One region of the Piscibacillus sp. B03 genome, then DNA from elsewhere that is predicted to be linked to it. Evidence: predicted binding sites of a transcription regulator. Region 1 holds the regulator's gene; the other holds the start of a gene.
What was found. Region 1 encodes LexA, which represses DNA repair genes until DNA is damaged. Its sites were predicted from a motif close to CGAACATATGTTCG; they were not measured.
Positions count from the first base shown of each region.

Region 1 (9,295 bases):
GGGTTTAAGGTTAATGAAGTTTTTAATGACCCTTCCCCCAAAAGGGAACTCATTCAAGAAAATCATCAAAGCGCGATTGAGAACACCAAAAATCCTGAAGAGCCGAACTTTACAGAAGCGGAAGAAGAGTCAGTTGTAGAAGAACGTATGCCTGTCATGTATCCAATTGGTCAGCTTCACGGAACATATATATTAGCTCAAAATGATAAAGGTCTTTATATGATTGATCAACATGCTGCTCAAGAGCGCATTAAATACGAATATTTCAAAAAGAAGCTCGGAAATCCTGTTAATGAGGTGCAGGAGTTATCCGTACCTTTAAACTTCGAGTTTACGAGTAAAGAGTCAATCATTATTGAGGAAAATAAAGAAACTTTTGAGCGTGTAGGTTTATTCTTAGAAAATTTTGGAGATTATAGTTATATCGTGCGAGCATATCCTAGTTGGTTCCCTGAAGGTGAAGAAGAACAAATTATTCGAGATATGGTCGACGAATTAGTAGATGGTCGTAATATCGATATTGAAAAGATTAGAGAAGAAGCGGCAATTTTAATGTCTTGTAAAAGGTCGATTAAGGCTAATCATTACTTAAATCATCAAGAGATGGATTATCTACTAAATGAACTTAGAACCTGCCAAGACCCATTTACTTGTCCGCATGGAAGGCCTATTGTGATACACTTTAGTGAGTATGAACTACAACGGATGTTTAAACGAATTATGTAAAGGTAAGGTGTCACTTGTGAAAAAACCTTTTGTCGTTAGTGTAATAGGCCCAACAGCAGTTGGTAAAACAAAATTAGGTATTGAAATTAGTAAGAGATTTAACGGTGAAGTGATCAACGCTGACTCGATGCAATTCTTTAAAGAGTTCGATATTGGTTCAGCAAAAGTTACACCAGATGAGCAGGAGGGTATTCCACATCATCTAATTGATTATTTAGACCCTGACGATGAGTACTCAGCAGCTAATTTTAAGAATGACCTACATGATAAAGTGTATGAATTGAAGTATAAAAATAAGCTTCCGGTAATTGTTGGTGGAACAGGTTTTTACGTTCATTCTGCTTTATTTGATTTTCAATTCTCAGACGTAAAGCGTGATTCAGACTATGTCAATCAGACTTTAAATGAAATCGAAAGAGTCGGTATTGAGCCGTTTTACAATCGTTTAAAAGAAATTGATCCAAAACACGCAGAAAAAATACATCCTCATAACGTTAGAAGAGTAATTAGAGCACTAGAAGTTTATGATATAACTGGTAAGTCAATGTCTGAAATAGAAAAAGACCAAACAGTTAAAACTTCTTATGATTCTTTAATAATTGGCTTAAATATGAAACGTGAAACACTATATGAACGTATAAATGATAGAGTGGATTTGATGGTTGAGGATGGGTTAGTTGATGAAGTGAAAAATCTTTATCACAAATATGGTGAATCTGTACAACCAATGCAAGGTATTGGTTATAAAGAATGGATTCCTTATTTTAAAGGTGAATATGATGGTAATAGAGCTATTGAGTTAATTAAACGTAATACAAGAAGATTTGCAAAAAGGCAATTCACTTATTATCGTAACAAGATTCCAGGAGTCCAATGGTATGATGTCGATCCTAATAATTATTGGTCCACATTTGAAAATATTTTCAAAAAAGTAGAAGGAAAGCTGAATCATTTATAGAATTATAAATATAACAGATAGATAGAGGAGGAGTTTGTATGGCTAATTCTACAAACGTACAAGACACTTATTTAAACAAATTACGTAAGGAGAAAATCCCTTTAACTGTATTCTTAACAAATGGATTTCAATTGCGTGGGGTTGTAAAATCATTTGATAATTTTACAATTTTAATTGAAGTTGAAGGCAAACAACAATTAATCTTTAAACATGCAATCTCTACCTTTGCACCTTCAAGAAATATTGATTTGGAATCATAATCGATTATAAATGTAAGTGTTAAGCCTAACCCAATTTGGTGTTAGGCTTCATTTATGTTTGAGCTTATTCTAAAAAACATTTAATGTGACATTTACTATATTTTTATTTAATCTAGAATTATACGGTCATACTAAATTTAGACCATAACTTAAAAGGAGTAATCTAATGAACGAACGCGCAATCTTAGTAGGATGTCAAATTCAAACTGAAAATGATCAAACATTTTATTCGTCAATGGATGAATTAGAAGCACTTGCCCTAACAGTAGACGCTGAAATAATTGAGACTTTTATTCAAAAGCGTGAGAAGGTTCACTCTGCTTATTATATTGGAACAGGAAAAGTTGAAGAAATTAAACATTACATTCAAGAGAACGATATTGATGTTGCGATTATTAACAATGAATTAACCCCATCACAATCCCGAAATTTAACTAACACTTGGGATATTAAAATAATTGACCGCACACAACTTATTCTAGATATTTTCGCAATGCGCGCACAAACTAAAGAAGGTAAATTACAAGTTGAATTAGCTCAATTAGAATATATGTTACCTCGATTGCATGGAAAAGGGATTGAACTATCCCGTTTAGGCGGTGGGATTGGTACTCGTGGCCCGGGGGAAACGAAGCTTGAGACAGATCGTCGACATATTAGAAATCGTATAACGGATATTAAAGAACAATTAAAACAGGTTGTTAAACATAGAAATCAGTACCGCGAAAATCGAAAGCGAAATTCTGCATTTCAAATATCTATTGTTGGTTATACGAATGCTGGGAAATCGACGCTCTTTAACCGATTAACAAAAGAAGGTTCACTAGAAGAAGATAAATTATTCGCAACTTTAGATCCGTTAACTAGACGTCTGATGCTTCCTAGTGGTTTTCATGCACTTATTTCAGATACGGTTGGGTTTATTCAAAAGCTTCCAACGTCGTTAATTGCTGCTTTTCGATCGACTTTAGAAGAAGTGACTGAAGCTGATTTTATTCTGCATGTAGTAGACTGTTCTAACGAGAATGCAATTGACCATGAGAAAACGGTAAAAGAAATATTAGCAGAATTAGGCGCAGACCATTTACCAGTATTAACGGTTTATAATAAAGTTGATTTACTCGAAGAAGAATTTATTCCCTATTCACAACCTAGTATTAAAATGAGTGCAAAAAATGAAGCTGATTTAAAGCGTCTCTTAGTTAAAATTGAAGAAGTGTTAAAAGATGAGTGGGAGCAGTATGATGTTTTAGTTGATTCGGATCAAGGGAAATTAATTAATCGTTTAAAACAAGAATCCATTATGGAGATTCAAGAATTTATTGAAGCGGATGAGAAATATAAGGTAAAAGGTTATATGGACCCTAATATGCCAATTTATAATCAATTAACAAAGTGAGTGAAAATAGCACAATGTACACAGAACTATATAAAATAATAGATGAAACAGAACAAAATATTACAGAGCAACATAATTCCATTTCACATATTGCCACATACAACCAAGAGAAAGTATTAGAAGCGTTTCGGGCTGCGCAAGTTGGAGACTATCATTTTAACCCAACAACGGGCTATGGTTATGATGATACAGGAAGAGATAAAATAGAAGAAGTTTATGCCAATGTGTTTAATAGTGAGGATGCTTTAGTTAGACCACAAATTGTTTCCGGTACTCATGCGATTACAACTTCATTATTTGGCAATTTAAGGCCGGGTGATGAGGTTGTGTCGATAACAGGTCGACCTTATGACACATTAGAAAATGTAATTGGAATTAAAGGTGAAGTGGATGGTTCATTGAGGGATTTTGGAATACAGTATAAAGAAGTTGAATTAACTGAAGGTGGACAACCTAATTATAAGCAAATCGAACAAGTTGTTAACTCGAATACTAAAATGGTTATGATTCAACGTTCAAAGGGTTATGCTAATCGACCATCTTATACAATCTCTGACATTGAAAAGATGATTCAATTTGTAAAAGCAATTGATAGTGAGATTCTTGTGTTTGTAGATAATTGTTATGGTGAGTTTGTTGAGAAACAGGAACCAACTGATGTAGGTGCAGATATAATAGCTGGATCGCTTATTAAGAATCCAGGTGCAGGTATTGTTAAAACAGGTGGCTACATAGTAGGCAAGAAACATCTGGTAGAAAGAAGCGCTAACTTTTTGGTTGCGCCCGGGCTAGGCAAAGAGACTGGTGCAAGCTTATATAGTTTACAAGAAATGTTTCAAGGTTTGTTCTTAGCACCCCATGTTGTTGGTGAAGCATTAAAGGGTGCAGTATTTACTTCTTATTTATTAAAAAAATATGGATATATTACTACACCTGGTCCGAACGACTATCGAACAGATCTAATTCAGTCCATAACATTCAAGACTAAAGAAGAGATGGTTCAATTTGCCCAAGTCGTTCAACAACAGTCTCCAATAAATTCACATGTCACACCTCATCCTGATTATATGCCAGGCTATGAGCATGATGTCATCATGGCTGCTGGAACATTCATTCAAGGTGCTAGTTTAGAATTAACAGCTGATGGACCAATCAGGGAACCATATACGTTATATGTTCAGGGTGGTTTAACTTATGAACATGTAAAGTTGGCCATTACCAAAGGATTTCTGATGTTACAAAATAATAATTAAGGGTATAAGAACATAGCATAAGACTGCTGTGTTCTTTTTTAAAATTTTATATGTTAACTTTCCTAACATCTGTTGACAGATTATCTTCCTTTGAATATAATAGATATTAATTAGGAGGTGGCAGGATGGAATATAAAGATCGTAAAGCAATGCCATTATTTCCGATTAGTATAGTATCAGAGTTGACAGAGTTAAGTCCTAGGCAAATTCGTTACTATGAAGAAAAACAATTAGTTACTCCTTTAAGATCAGAAGGTAATAGAAGACTATTTAGCTTCTATGATGTCGATCGATTAATCGAAATTAAACGATTAATTGATGAGGGTGTTAACCTTGCAGGGATTAAGCAAGTTCTAAAACTTAGAGAAAACCAAATTCAAGAAAAAGAATCAAAACAGCAATCAGACACAAAAGAGTACAAGAAGGATCTCTCAGAAAAAGAACTACATCAGTTATTGCGTCGCGAACTTCTTGAATCTGGTTACTTAAATAAATCGTCCATCAATCAAGGAGACCTTTCAAGGTTTTACCATTAAGAGATGGACCAAAAACAGGAGGAACATAGAATGAGTAAATTTACAAAAGAAGAGATTTACAAAATTATTGAAGAAGAGAACGTAAAATTTATCCGACTACAATTCACAGATCTATTAGGTACAATCAAGAATGTTGAAATTCCTTATAGTCAGCTAGACAAAGCATTAGACAATGAGATGATGTTTGATGGGTCTTCAATCGAAGGTTTCGTTCGTATTGAAGAATCAGACATGAAGCTACACCCAGACCTTGATACATTTGTTGTATTCCCGTGGACTTCAGAAAAAGGTAAGGTAGCGCGTTTCATTTGTGATATTTACAATCCAGATGGCACACCATTTGAAGGTTGTCCACGTTATAACTTAAAGCGTAATTTAGAACGTATGGAAAAGTTAGGCTTTACAGCATTTAATATTGGTACTGAGCCAGAGTTCTTCTTATTTAAGTTGGACGAAAAAGGCGATCCTACAATGGAGCTGAACGATAAAGGTGGATACTTCGACCTTGCGCCAACAGATTTAGGAGAAAACTGCCGTCGTGATATCGTGCTTGAATTAGAAGAAATGGGATTTGAAATTGAAGCGTCTCACCACGAAGTAGCGCCAGGTCAGCATGAAATTGACTTTAAGTATTCAGATGCCGTTAAGCACTGTGACGATATCCAAACCTTTAAGTTAGTAGTTAAAACAATCGCTCGTAAGCACGGCTTACATGCGACATTTATGCCTAAGCCATTATTTGGTGTAAATGGATCTGGTATGCACGCAAATATGTCGCTATTCAAAGGCAAAGAGAATGCATTCTTTGATGAAAATGGTGAAGAACAGTTAAGTAAAACAGCTTACCAGTTCACTGCAGGTATTGTAAAACACGCAGTAAACTTTACAGCTGTAACAAACCCAACTGTAAACTCTTATAAACGTCTAGTGCCTGGCTATGAAGCGCCTTGTTATGTAGCTTGGTCAGGACAAAACCGCAGTCCACTGATTCGTATTCCAACTTCACGTGGTTTAAGCACACGTATTGAAGTACGTAGTGTAGACCCAGCAGCAAACCCTTATATGGCTATGTCTGTTATGCTTGCAGCTGGATTAGACGGAATCGAGAACAAAATGGAAGCACCTAAACCGGTTGATCGCAATATCTATGTCATGGATAAAGACGAGCGTGTAGCAAATGGCGTTCAAGACTTACCAGCAACTTTATATGATGCATTACAAGAACTTAAGAAAGATGATGTCATTAAAACAGCTCTTGGTGAGCACTTACTTGAACACTTTATTGAATCCAAAGAAATCGAATGGGATATGTTCCGTACTCAAGTACACCCTTGGGAGCGCGAGCAATACATGAGTAGTTATTAATCCAAATAATATTAACATCCCCAGCACTCGAGATTTAAGTGGTAAAAGCTTAAGTCTTGAGTGCTTTTATTAGTAATTAAAAAAGCTGTCCCTAAATATAGGAACAGCTTTACTCATTAATGAATTTCACGATATAGACCGATGACTTTTCCTAGAACGGTAACTTGATTTAATATAATCGGTTCCATTGTAGGGTTTTCAGGTTCAAGTCGGTACTGGTTTTCATCCTTAAAAAATCGTTTTACAGTCGCTTCATCTTCTTCAGTCATCGCAACTACGATATCTCCATTATTAGCGGTTGCTTGTTTTCGGACAATGACCATGTCTCGGTCAAAAATTCCTGCTTCAATCATACTGTCACCTTGGATTGATAACACAAATACTTCGTCCTCAGTAGCTGAGATCGTAGAAGGTATCGGAATAAATTCCTCAACATTCTCTACAGCTGTGATTGGTTCGCCTGCCGTTACTTTACCAATTAATGGTGCATATAATGCATCTCGTTCATGAACTGTATTACCATCATCATAAACGATTTCAATGGCTCTTGGTTTTGTAGGGTCTCTGCGAATGTAACCCTTTTCTTCTAATCTAGATAAATGTCCGTGCACTGTTGAGCTTGATGCTAGTCCAACGGCTTCTGCGATTTCCCTAACAGAAGGGGGATAACCTTTTAAATTCACATTATCCACTATAAAATCAAAAATCTCTTTTTGTCTTTTTGATAGTTTCTTCATTTTTTCACCTCAACTGTTAATCCTGGGTTCATTATAGCAATATTAACCAGTATAAGCAAACATTCGTTCGTAAAAATTTAAAAACTTGTCTAAAAATCTATCACCATGTAAAATGACAAAGGAGCCTATAAAAAGGAGTTTTTCTTATGATTTCTGATGAAAGAATTAAGCGTATAAATGAATTAGCAAATAAATCAAAGACTGAAGGATTGACCGAGCAAGAAAAGAAGGAACAAAAGAAATTGAGAGAAGAGTATTTACAAGCTTTTAGACAGTCCTTTAAGAACCAACTGAAGTCAGTTAAAGTTGTGGACCCTGAGGGGACCGATGTTACACCTGAGAAACTAAAGCGAGATCAAGAGAATGATCAAAAGCATTAAATATTAACAGATTCCTTTAAAAAGGAGTCTGTTTTTAATATTGTTTTCTAATTAGTTTTGTTATAATAATTTTTGTTGTGATAAATGATACATAGAGGGTATGAGTATACTAAGTTTATTATAAATTTAGTATGAAAAAACTTGTCAGATGTTGCTAAACCATATACGATAAATGGTGGTAACTGATTTGAACGGAAATGAAAGGGGATTACTAATGACAAATATTGAACAAAAATCAATCAACACGATACGTACATTAGCCATTGATGCTGTTGAAAAAGCAAACTCTGGTCACCCTGGTATGCCAATGGGTGCTGCGCCTATGGCATATACGTTATGGACGAAAGTAATGAACCATAACCCTAAGAATTCTACTTGGTTTAACCGTGACCGTTTTGTACTATCAGCAGGTCATGGGTCTATGTTATTGTACGCATTATTACATTTATCTGGTTATAAAGTGTCAATGGAAGACATTAAGAACTTCCGCCAATGGGGTTCTAAAACTCCGGGACATCCAGAATTCGGACATACTGATGGTGTTGAAGCAACAACTGGCCCATTAGGTCAGGGTATTGCTATGTCTGTAGGTATGGCGATGGCTGAGCGGTTCTTAGCATCGAAATATAACAAAGATAACCATGAGCTAGTTGATCACTATACTTATAGTATTTGTGGTGACGGTGATTTAATGGAGGGTGTTTCTCAAGAGGCGGCTTCTCTTGCAGGTCACTTAAAATTAGGTAAGCTAATCGTTATGTATGATTCTAATGATATTTCTTTAGACGGCGATTTAAACCGTTCGTTCTCTGAAAGTGTTGAGGATCGTTTTAAATCATATGGTTGGCAAGTCATTCGTGTCGAGGACGGTAATGACACGGAAGCTATTGAAAAAGCGTTATTAGATGCTAAAGCAACTGAAGATCAACCAACATTAATTGAAGTTAAAACTGTCATCGGTTATGGTGCACCAAACAAAGGTGGTAAATCTGATGCACACGGTGCTCCTTTAGGTGACGAAGAACGTCAACTAGTAAGAGAACACTATAACTGGGATCATGAAGATTTCCACGTGCCAGATGAAGTTAAAGCTGATTTTGAAGAGAAAGCAGTAAAGCGAGGTCAAGAAGCAGAGAATCAATGGAATCAGCTTCTTGAACAATATAAATCTGAACACCCACAGTTAGCTGAAGAGTTTGAATTAGCTATTAAAGGGGAACTTCCGGCTACTTGGAATGCTGATTTACCGACTTATGATGAGAACTCTAAAGCGCTAGCAACTCGTGCTGCTTCTGGTGAAGTTGTAAATGCATTAGCTAAAAACATTCCAAACTTAATCGGTGGAAGTGCTGACTTAGCTGGTTCTAATAAAACCATGCTAAAAGATGAAGAAGACTTTAAATATCCTGATTACTCAGGTCGAAATATTTGGTTTGGTGTACGTGAATTTGCGATGGCATGCGCTTTAAATGGCATGGCACTCCACGGTGGCGTTAAAGTATATGGTGGTACGTTCTTTGTGTTTAGTGATTACTTACGTCCAGCGGTTCGACTTTCCGCTTTAATGGGCACACCAGTTACTTATGTGTTAACTCATGATTCAATTGCTGTAGGGGAAGATGGACCAACTCATGAACCTATTGAACAACTACCTTCGTTACGTGCAATGCCACACTTGAAC
Region 1 is NZ_JBQQCO010000007.1:26,820-36,114, reverse strand. It holds gene mutL (DNA mismatch repair endonuclease MutL) at 1-726, shown strand, start outside; gene miaA (tRNA (adenosine(37)-N6)-dimethylallyltransferase MiaA) at 692-1,684, shown strand; gene hfq (RNA chaperone Hfq) at 1,723-1,944, shown strand; gene hflX (GTPase HflX) at 2,111-3,343, shown strand; gene ACTWQB_RS06415 (methionine gamma-lyase family protein) at 3,358-4,596, shown strand; gene ACTWQB_RS06410 (MerR family transcriptional regulator) at 4,722-5,132, shown strand; gene glnA (type I glutamate--ammonia ligase) at 5,163-6,497, shown strand; gene lexA (transcriptional repressor LexA) at 6,614-7,234, opposite strand; gene ACTWQB_RS06395 (DUF896 domain-containing protein) at 7,381-7,614, shown strand; gene tkt (transketolase) at 7,829-9,295, shown strand, end outside.

Region 2 (9,295 bases), on a different contig from region 1:
AAAGAACTCTAATGCTTCTTCGATTCTCATATTTAATACATCGGCAATATTTTTACCTTTATATTTAACTTCTAATGTTTCACGGTTATAACGTTTTCCATGACACACTTCACACGGAACATACACATCAGGTAAGAAGTGCATTTCAATTTTAATAATCCCATCACCTTTACAGGCTTCGCAACGGCCACCTTTTACATTAAAACTAAAACGCCCTTTATTGTAGCCTCGAATTTTAGCCTCACTCGTTTGCGCAAATACATCACGAATATCATCAAATACCCCAGTGTAGGTCGCAGGGTTAGAACGTGGTGTACGTCCGATTGGCGATTGATCAATATCAATGACTTTTTCTAATTGATCGATCCCTCTAATTTCCTTGTGTTTACCTGGCTTTTTTTTCGCACGATGTAGCTTTTGAGCTAATGATTTATATAAAACTTCATTAATTAGTGTACTTTTTCCTGAACCAGACACACCTGTAACGACTGTCATTAAACCTAATGGAATCGAGACATCTACATTTTTAAGGTTATTTTCTTCTGCTTTTTTAATTTGTAGCGTCCGCTTTTTGTTAAGTTTACGACGTTCCTTCGGTAATGGAATGAATTGTTTACCACTTAAATATTGTCCTGTTAATGATTGTTCTGCTTCCATTACCTGCTGTGGCGTTCCATCAGCCACGATTTCCCCACCCTGTGCACCTGCACCTGGTCCAATATCAATAAGCCAGTCAGCCGCTAACATCGTGTCTTCATCGTGTTCAACAACAATCAGTGTATTATCTAGATCACGCATACGTTTTAACGTTGCGATTAAACGATCATTATCACGTTGGTGAAGACCAATCGATGGTTCATCCAATACATATAACACGCCTGTTAAAGCTGAACCAATTTGAGTTGCCAAGCGTATTCGCTGCGCCTCTCCACCAGATAAAGTACCTGCAGAACGAGACAATGTTAAGTAACTAAGACCAACGTTCACTAAGAAAGATAATCGATCCTTAATCTCCTTAACGATCATCTTAGCGATTTGTTCTTCTTTTTCACTTAATTCAATCGCTTGAATCCAGTCTAACGCATGTGCCACGGATTTCTCCGTCACTTGGCCGATGTGAAAACCATTTACTTTAACCGCCAAGGCTTCTTCAGATAAACGATACCCCTCACATGTAGGACAATCCTTCTGCGCCATATACTTCTCCATCTGTTCACGGACATAACTCGAAACCGTCTCATGATAACGTCTAGACACATTAGAAATAACACCTTCGAAGTAAATCTCATTTTCGCGGACTTGCCCTTTACGACTTTCATATTTAAATAAAATTCGTTCTTTTCCACTTCCATATAAAATTTTATTGAGTTGCTTTTTAGGGATGTCTTTTATTGGTGTATCCATATCAATCCCATAGTGTTCACAAACGCTTTGTAATAAAGATGGGTAATAATTAGATGAAACGGGCTTCCACGGTGCAATCGCGTGCTGATTTAATGTTAAATCCCAATCAGGTATAACCAAATCTAAATCTACTTCTAAGTTTGACCCTAACCCATCACAAGTCGGACAAGCACCAAAAGGACTATTAAACGAGAATAGTCTTGGTTCAAGTTCTCCAATTGTAAATCCACATTTAGGACAGGCATGGTTTTCATTGAAAAATAGCTCATCACCATCGATTAAATCAACAATCGCTTGACCACCACTCAACTTTAATGCCGTTTCAAAGGAATCAGATAAGCGCGATTCAACGCCTTCCTTGACGATAATACGGTCAACGACCACTTCAATCGTGTGCTTCTTATTTTTATCAAGCTGAATGTCTTCACTGATCTCACGCATTTCTCCATTAACTCGCAAACGAATATACCCTTCTTTTTTAAGGTCTTCTAAAACTTTTGCGTGCTCACCTTTACGTCCTGATACAACTGGTGAGAGAACTTGAAGCTTTGTACGTTCTTCAAGCTCCATAACTCTGTCTACCATTTGTTCAACGGTTTGAGCTGAAATTTCCTCGCCATGTATCGGACATATCGGATGCCCAACCCTTGCATATAGTAAACGTAAATAATCATAAATCTCCGTTACAGTACCAACTGTTGACCTTGGGTTTTTACTCGTTGTTTTTTGGTCGATAGAGATCGCAGGTGATAACCCTTCAATCGCATCAACATCTGGTTTATCCATTTGCCCTAAAAACTGACGTGCATATGCCGATAGCGATTCAACATAACGACGCTGACCTTCTGCATAAATCGTATCGAATGCGAGCGATGATTTACCTGAACCTGAAAGCCCCGTCATGACAACTAATTTATTTTTCGGTATCTCAATATCTATATCTTTTAAATTATGGGCACGTGCCCCTTGAATCGTAATGGACTTCATTTTAATAAATCATCCTTCCGCTTTTAACTCTGCAATGACGTCACGTAATTCCATTGCTTTTTCGAAATCTAATTCTTTAGCGGCTTGTTTCATTTCCGCTTCCATACGTTCAATCATTTCGGCTTTTTCAGCTTTAGATAAATCTTTATATTGCGCAACCTGATCATCTTCACTATCAGAGTCATACGTAGCCCTAATTACATCACGAACTTCTTTCTTAATGGTCTTCGGTGTGATGCCGTGTTTTTCATTATAAGCCATTTGAATTTCACGACGGCGAGTCGTTTCATCCATTGCATATTGCATTGACTTCGTAATTTTATCCGCATACATAATGACTTCCCCGTTTTCATTACGCGCGGCACGCCCCATTGTTTGGACAAGGGACCTTTCTGAACGTAAGAACCCTTCTTTATCAGCATCAAGTATGGCAACCAATGACACTTCCGGAATATCAAGTCCTTCACGTAAAAGGTTAATCCCAACTAATACGTCGTATACACCTAGACGCAAGTCACGAATAATCTCAATACGCTCTAATGTTTTAATTTCAGAGTGTAGATAAGCAACCTTAATTCCCATCTCCTGAAGATAATTCGTTAAATCCTCAGCCATTTTAATGGTTAATGTCGTTACGAGAACGCGCTCCTCTCTCTCTTTACGTTTATTAATTTCTCCAATTAAATCATCAATTTGTCCTTTAATCGGACGAACATCAATTTGCGGATCTAATAAACCAGTTGGACGTATTATTTGCTCTATAACTCCAGGAGAATGTTCTAACTCATAATCACCTGGTGTAGCAGACACATATAAAATATTATCAATATGCTTCTCGAATTCTTCAAACTTTAACGGACGGTTGTCTAATGCAGATGGCAGTCTAAAACCATGATCGACTAAAGTCATCTTACGCGCTCTATCCCCATTATACATTCCACGAATCTGTGGGACCGTTACGTGCGACTCATCAATCACAATTAATGAATTATCCGGAAAATAATCCAATAATGTATATGGCGTTGCACCTGGTTCACGTAATGTTAAATGTCTTGAGTAATTTTCAATTCCTGAACAAAAACCCATTTCATTCATCATCTCAAGATCATATTTTGTACGTTGTTCTAATCTTTGCGCTTCTAATAATTTGTCTTCCTGTCGAAATTTCTCAAGTTGTTCTTCGAGTTCCTGCTCTATATTTTTAATAGCAATTTTCATCTTCTCTTCACGAGTTACGAAGTGTGATGCCGGGAAGATCGCAACATGATCGCGATCACCAATGATCTCACCTGTTAATGCATCAACTTCGCGGATTCGGTCAATCTCATCTCCAAAAAATTCGATGCGAATACAATGTTCTTCTCTTGAAGCAGGGATAATTTCGACCGAATCCCCACGCACACGGAACGTACCACGTTGGAAATCAATATCATTTCGAGCATACTGAATATCGACTAAATCTCTTAATACTTGGTCACGTTCTTTATTCATACCTACACGTAGAGATAAAACAAGATCCTTATATTCATGTGGCGAACCTAAACCATAAATACACGAAACACTCGCTACAATTAACACATCATTCCGTTCAAATAACGCAGATGTAGCTGAGTGTCTAAGCTTATCAATTTCATCATTAATACTTGCATCTTTCTCAATATACGTATCCGTTTGCGGCACGTATGCTTCAGGTTGATAGTAATCATAATAACTTACAAAATACTCAACCGCATTATTCGGAAAGAACTCTTTAAACTCACTATACAGCTGCCCCGCTAACGTCTTGTTGTGTGCAATAACAAGTGTCGGGCGGTTAATTTCTGTCACAACGTTTGATACGGTGAATGTCTTACCTGTCCCTGTTGCACCGAGTAACGTTTGATGTTTTTCATTATGCTTTAACCCATTCACAATCTTTTCAATTGCTTTAGGTTGGTCTCCTTGAGGTTCAAATTGCGAGTGAAGTTCAAACTGATTCACAACATCATCTCCAATAACGATAAACTATCACTATTATAACACAAAAAGCGAACAAAGGTTCTGTTTTTGTTATTTTTACCTATATTAAGGATAAGTTTGTCACATAGATTTTGCAAAAGATGTGAATAAGAAATGCGCAATAGCCCGTTTAACCACGCAGTGAACGCTAGAATTGTTTGAGAGTACTATGTAGAAACCTCATTTTAAACTAAGAAAAGCGCAAGTGCCTGAAGTGCTATGTAATGTTCCCATAGCATACAGACATTTGCGCTAATTTCTAGTATTGATTAACTAATTTCTTCTTGTCTAAGAGTGAATTTAGGTGTTTCTTTCACAAAAATTAATCCAAGTTCATGGTATTCACCTTCATACAAAGCTCGTTGAACAAAACGAACTTCGCCAGATAAATCTTGAACCGCCATTTTACAAAAAGTACGATGTTCGCTCATCGCTTCGTAAAACTCTTGTTCATTTGAAATAGGTTGGTCATGAATTTTCTCTATTTTTTCACCAACAACAAGACCCATTTCATCAGCTGGAGAGTTAGGCATAATGCCTACAATAACAATACCGTCTTCTTTTGGTGTGAAAATGGGCTGTTTCTCTCGATCAATGAAATACATACCGTATTGGATGACAATTCGTCCCACTAAAGCAATTAACACTAAATATATAGTGAATTGTGGAAATAAATATATTCCAAATGAACCGATTAAGAGAACAACTAATAAGCCAGATAGAGCTTTCGCTACCTTACGAGCACCAATATCAGAAAAATGCCCTCTAAAACGTTGTGAAAAACCTATAACAAATGGAAAAAGCATTAATCCAAACTGTTCGTTCAACCCAAATGCTGGCCACCAGTTAAACATGGATAATTCAAGTGCACCAGATGGAACAGGAACAAACGCAGGTACGAACAATAACCTTTTAACTAAATGACTACCTACTGACTTACCACGTTGACTTTTATGAAGCTCCGGAAAAGATAGATGACGTTTTGAAGTCAACAATAATAAAATTTCTGCAGCAAACAACGCCACTAAAATATAACTTACTAACACTAAATCAACTTCAACAAATTCATTTAACCTGCCAGACATTTGGACATTAAAAGTATTTAGAATCCACATGGTAATCGCAACAATTCCTACCGTATATACCGGTGACAGTAACCAAACTTGATTGGTTAGAAAAACTATTGCTACAACTAATGTCAATAACCATAGCCACTCCATAGTTAACATAGATCCTGACATAACAAGTAAGACTGACAACAATAGTCCATAACTAATTCCAAGTAACCAAGTACTTGTCCATTCAGAACCTATTGGAAAGACCCGATGCCGAAACATGCTTCTTTCTTTTTTAATTCGAATATAACCTGTCCAAAATGTAAACAAAATGGCCAGATATAACATTGGTTGAGCAAACAACCACAAAATACCGAATCCTATTTCTCTTAACCACTCTATCGTCATCGCAGTCTAACCTCCGATCAAGATGTACTCTACTTTACTATTTCTTCAATACTAGTTGTTTTCCTTCTCTTGATAGAAAACGAGGCTGGGACAAAAGATATCTTATCCTTAGAGAAGACGAATATTAGGAGTCAAGTTACTCCTAATATTCGTCTTCAATTTTTAGCTGCGTCAAAATGCTTCGCTTTCCGCAGGCACGGTTTCAACTTCCCCAAACTCACTTTCGTTCGGAGTTTAAGGATGTTCGGCTAAATACGCAACATCCATGTTGCAACGCCGAACTGACCCACATCCTGTGGCCCCTCAGCTCGTGCTGTTCTGCGACGACCTGGACGGTCTAGTGTCGGCGTTGGCCACAAATGCTTTTTGTACTACATCTTTGCTTAAGTTTGCGCCGAGTAATCGCAGGCGCAGGACGTGGCCGTTTTTAGCCGACCAGGTGTCTCAGCATTTTGACTACGCTAATAAAACTCAATATTCGTTTTTTGTTAAGCTACTTTTCTTTTGTCCCAGCCTCTATTTTAATTAAACAAAACCTCAATAGCTTTTTGAAGCTGATCATCATGCTCAGAATCGTTGACAGCGTCTAAAATTTGTTGCTCTAGTGCATTTTCTGTATCTTCATTAACAGTTCCAGTTACCTCAAGGTTATTATCTCTCTGGAAGCTCTCAACAGCACTTTGAGTGTGTTGATCAAAATAACCATCAGTACGACCAGGCTCGTAACCTAGTCCTTCTAACATTACTTGTAATTTCACCACTTCTTGACCTGTGTTGTCAACTTCAAGTGGTTCTTCCGTTTGAATCAATGAAATGTAGAAGAATTCAGGTTGCTCAACTTCAACAGTGGGTTCAACACCAACTTCGTTAATTTTCTCACCGTGAGGGTCTAGCCAATCCATAACAGTTAACTTGAGTAGCCCATCGCCAACTTCCATTGTTTGTTGTACTGTACCTTTACCGAAAGTTGTTTGACCAACAACTTCATATCCGCCAACTTCTTTCATAGCAGCAGCTAGGATTTCTGATGCAGAAGCACTACCCTCATTAGTTAAGACTGAGATCGGGTAATCTTTATTACCAGACTCATTTAAATAATACGGTTGAGGGTCTCCTTCTCTAACTGAAACTTGCATAAACGGATCTTCTTTTGGTAAGAAATTCCCTAATATTTCTTGAACAGAATTTAATAACCCGCCTGGATTACCTCTAACATCAATGACTAATCCATCGATATTCTCTTCCTCTTCTAGCTTTTGTAGTTCTTCTTTAAATTCCTGAGATGTCTTTTCAGAGAAAGAACGAATCTCTAAGACACCGACTTTCTGTCCATCATGTTCTTCCACTTCTGAATATACCGTTGTAACAGGAATCGTGTCTCTTGTGATTACAACATCAAACGGCTCATCTTCTCCAGGGCGGTCGATGGTTAATGTGACATCTGTTCCTTTTTCACCACGAATAAGTGAAACGGCTTCGTATACGTTCATTCCTTCTAAACTTTCACCGTCAACTTCAATGACACGATCATTCGGTCGAATACCAGCGCGTTCAGCAGGTGTGTCTTTAATCGGAGAAATAATGGTTATGTAATTGTCTCGTTTCGTAACCTCTGCGCCGATTCCTTCGAAAGTAGATTCGATTTGACTTTGAAACTCCTGCATAGTTTCAGCATCCATATATTCACTATAAGGGTCTCCAAGTTTATTTACAATACCTTCAAGAGCCCCTTCAATTAGTTCTTCACGTGAGACTTCTTTGACATATTCATCTTGAATAACATTCATTGTATAACTTAAAACATCAAGATCTGAAAAATCCTCTTGTTCAGGTTGTTCCTCTTCGGAACTTCCATCTTCTTCATTCTCTTGTTCTTCTTGTTCGTTAGATGGGTTTGCTTGTTCATTTGGTTGATCTAACATTTCAAGTGTCGCAGCTGTGACCCCGCCACCAACGAGCAGAGAGACAACTACAATTAACACTAGCCACTTTTTAGTTAATTCCAATCGTTTCACCCCAATAAATTGCAATGTTTGTATTTTTTTATTATACCACGACTGTTACTTAAAGTAATGGATAGAATTTATATGTCTTAAAGTCACTCATAATTACTAATAATGACAACTCTAATCTATTGTCGAACACTTGCGACTGTTACAACAACTATTGCTCAGTTTCAGTAACACTTCATGTAATTTCACATGCACTTGCATCGATTTCAACCACATTCGTCACTCGTCAAAATATAAAAACAACCCTAATTGACTAAAATCAATTAGGGTTGACTATTATTCTATTGAATACCATAATTTGCTGGGTTTACAGCATTAGACTTGCTGCTATTCCAACTACCTTTGTGTAATTCAAAGTGAAGGTGCTGTCCTGTTGAACGACCAGTGTTACCCATATGTCCGATAACTTGTCCTTGACTTACTTGTTGTCCTTCAGAGACTAGTCGGTTTCTCATATGTGCGTATACTGTTGTAAATTTCTCACCGTTCACCATATGTACGATGAAGACTACATTACCATAACTACTAGAATAGTAGGATCTTGATACAACACCCGATGCAACTGATTTAATGCCTACGTTAGAACCTCCACGTGCAATATCAATACCAGCGTGCAACTTACCCCAGCGATGTCCATAACCTGATGTTAATGTACCACTTGATGGTCTAATGAAACCATGGTCATTTTTGACGGTGCTAGTTTGTTGAACACTTCCACCAGATTGTGCTGCTCTTTGTTCAGCTTTCTTTTGCTCTTCTAACTCAGCAACTAGCTTATCAAATGCTCTTGCTTGTGAAGCTAAGTTAGCACGTTCTTCCTCGATACTCATGGAATGATCATGTAGCTCTTCTTCTTTATGTTGCAATTCAGCTAATAAACTATTCTGTTCTGATAATTTATTATTTAAGTTAGTTTCGAGATTTTGTAACTCTCTCATATCTGCAACTAACGCATTTTTCTGACCTTCTAGTTGAGTTCTTTGATCAGACAATTCATTTTTATTTGCTTCAACTTGAGCTCTAGAATCTTCTAATTCTTGCTTGTCCTCTTCAAGTTGAATTTTATCATTAATATGATCTCTCAAAATGTTTTGGTCTTGGTCCATAATTTTACTAACCGCTTGAGTACGGCTAATGAAATCACCGAAATCCGATGCACCAAGAACAACTTCTAAGTATTTAACACTTCCACCATTACGTTGTAGGTTACGTAGACGATCTTTTAATAGCTCTTCACGGCTATCAATTTTTTCTTGAGTTTCTTTAATGTTTTGTTTTAACTCTTCGATTCTATTTTCTAATCTTTTAATTTCAGCTTCCAGCTCTTTAATTTCATTTTCTACTTTTTCAATTTCGCCTTGCTTTTGATCAATTTCTTTTTTCTTTTGATCAATTTTCTTCTGTGCCTCTTCAATTTCTTTTCTCAGACTA
Region 2 is NZ_JBQQCO010000018.1:52,401-61,695, forward strand. It holds gene uvrA (excinuclease ABC subunit UvrA) at 1-2,391, opposite strand, end outside; gene uvrB (excinuclease ABC subunit UvrB) at 2,401-4,371, opposite strand; gene ACTWQB_RS12465 (hypothetical protein) at 4,659-5,852, opposite strand; gene ACTWQB_RS12470 (S41 family peptidase) at 6,374-7,858, opposite strand; gene ACTWQB_RS12475 (murein hydrolase activator EnvC family protein) at 8,146-9,295, opposite strand, start outside.
Region 2: uvrB (excinuclease ABC subunit UvrB) is a predicted target of LexA. The motif match lies at 4,420-4,433, and genes of this name have one in related genera.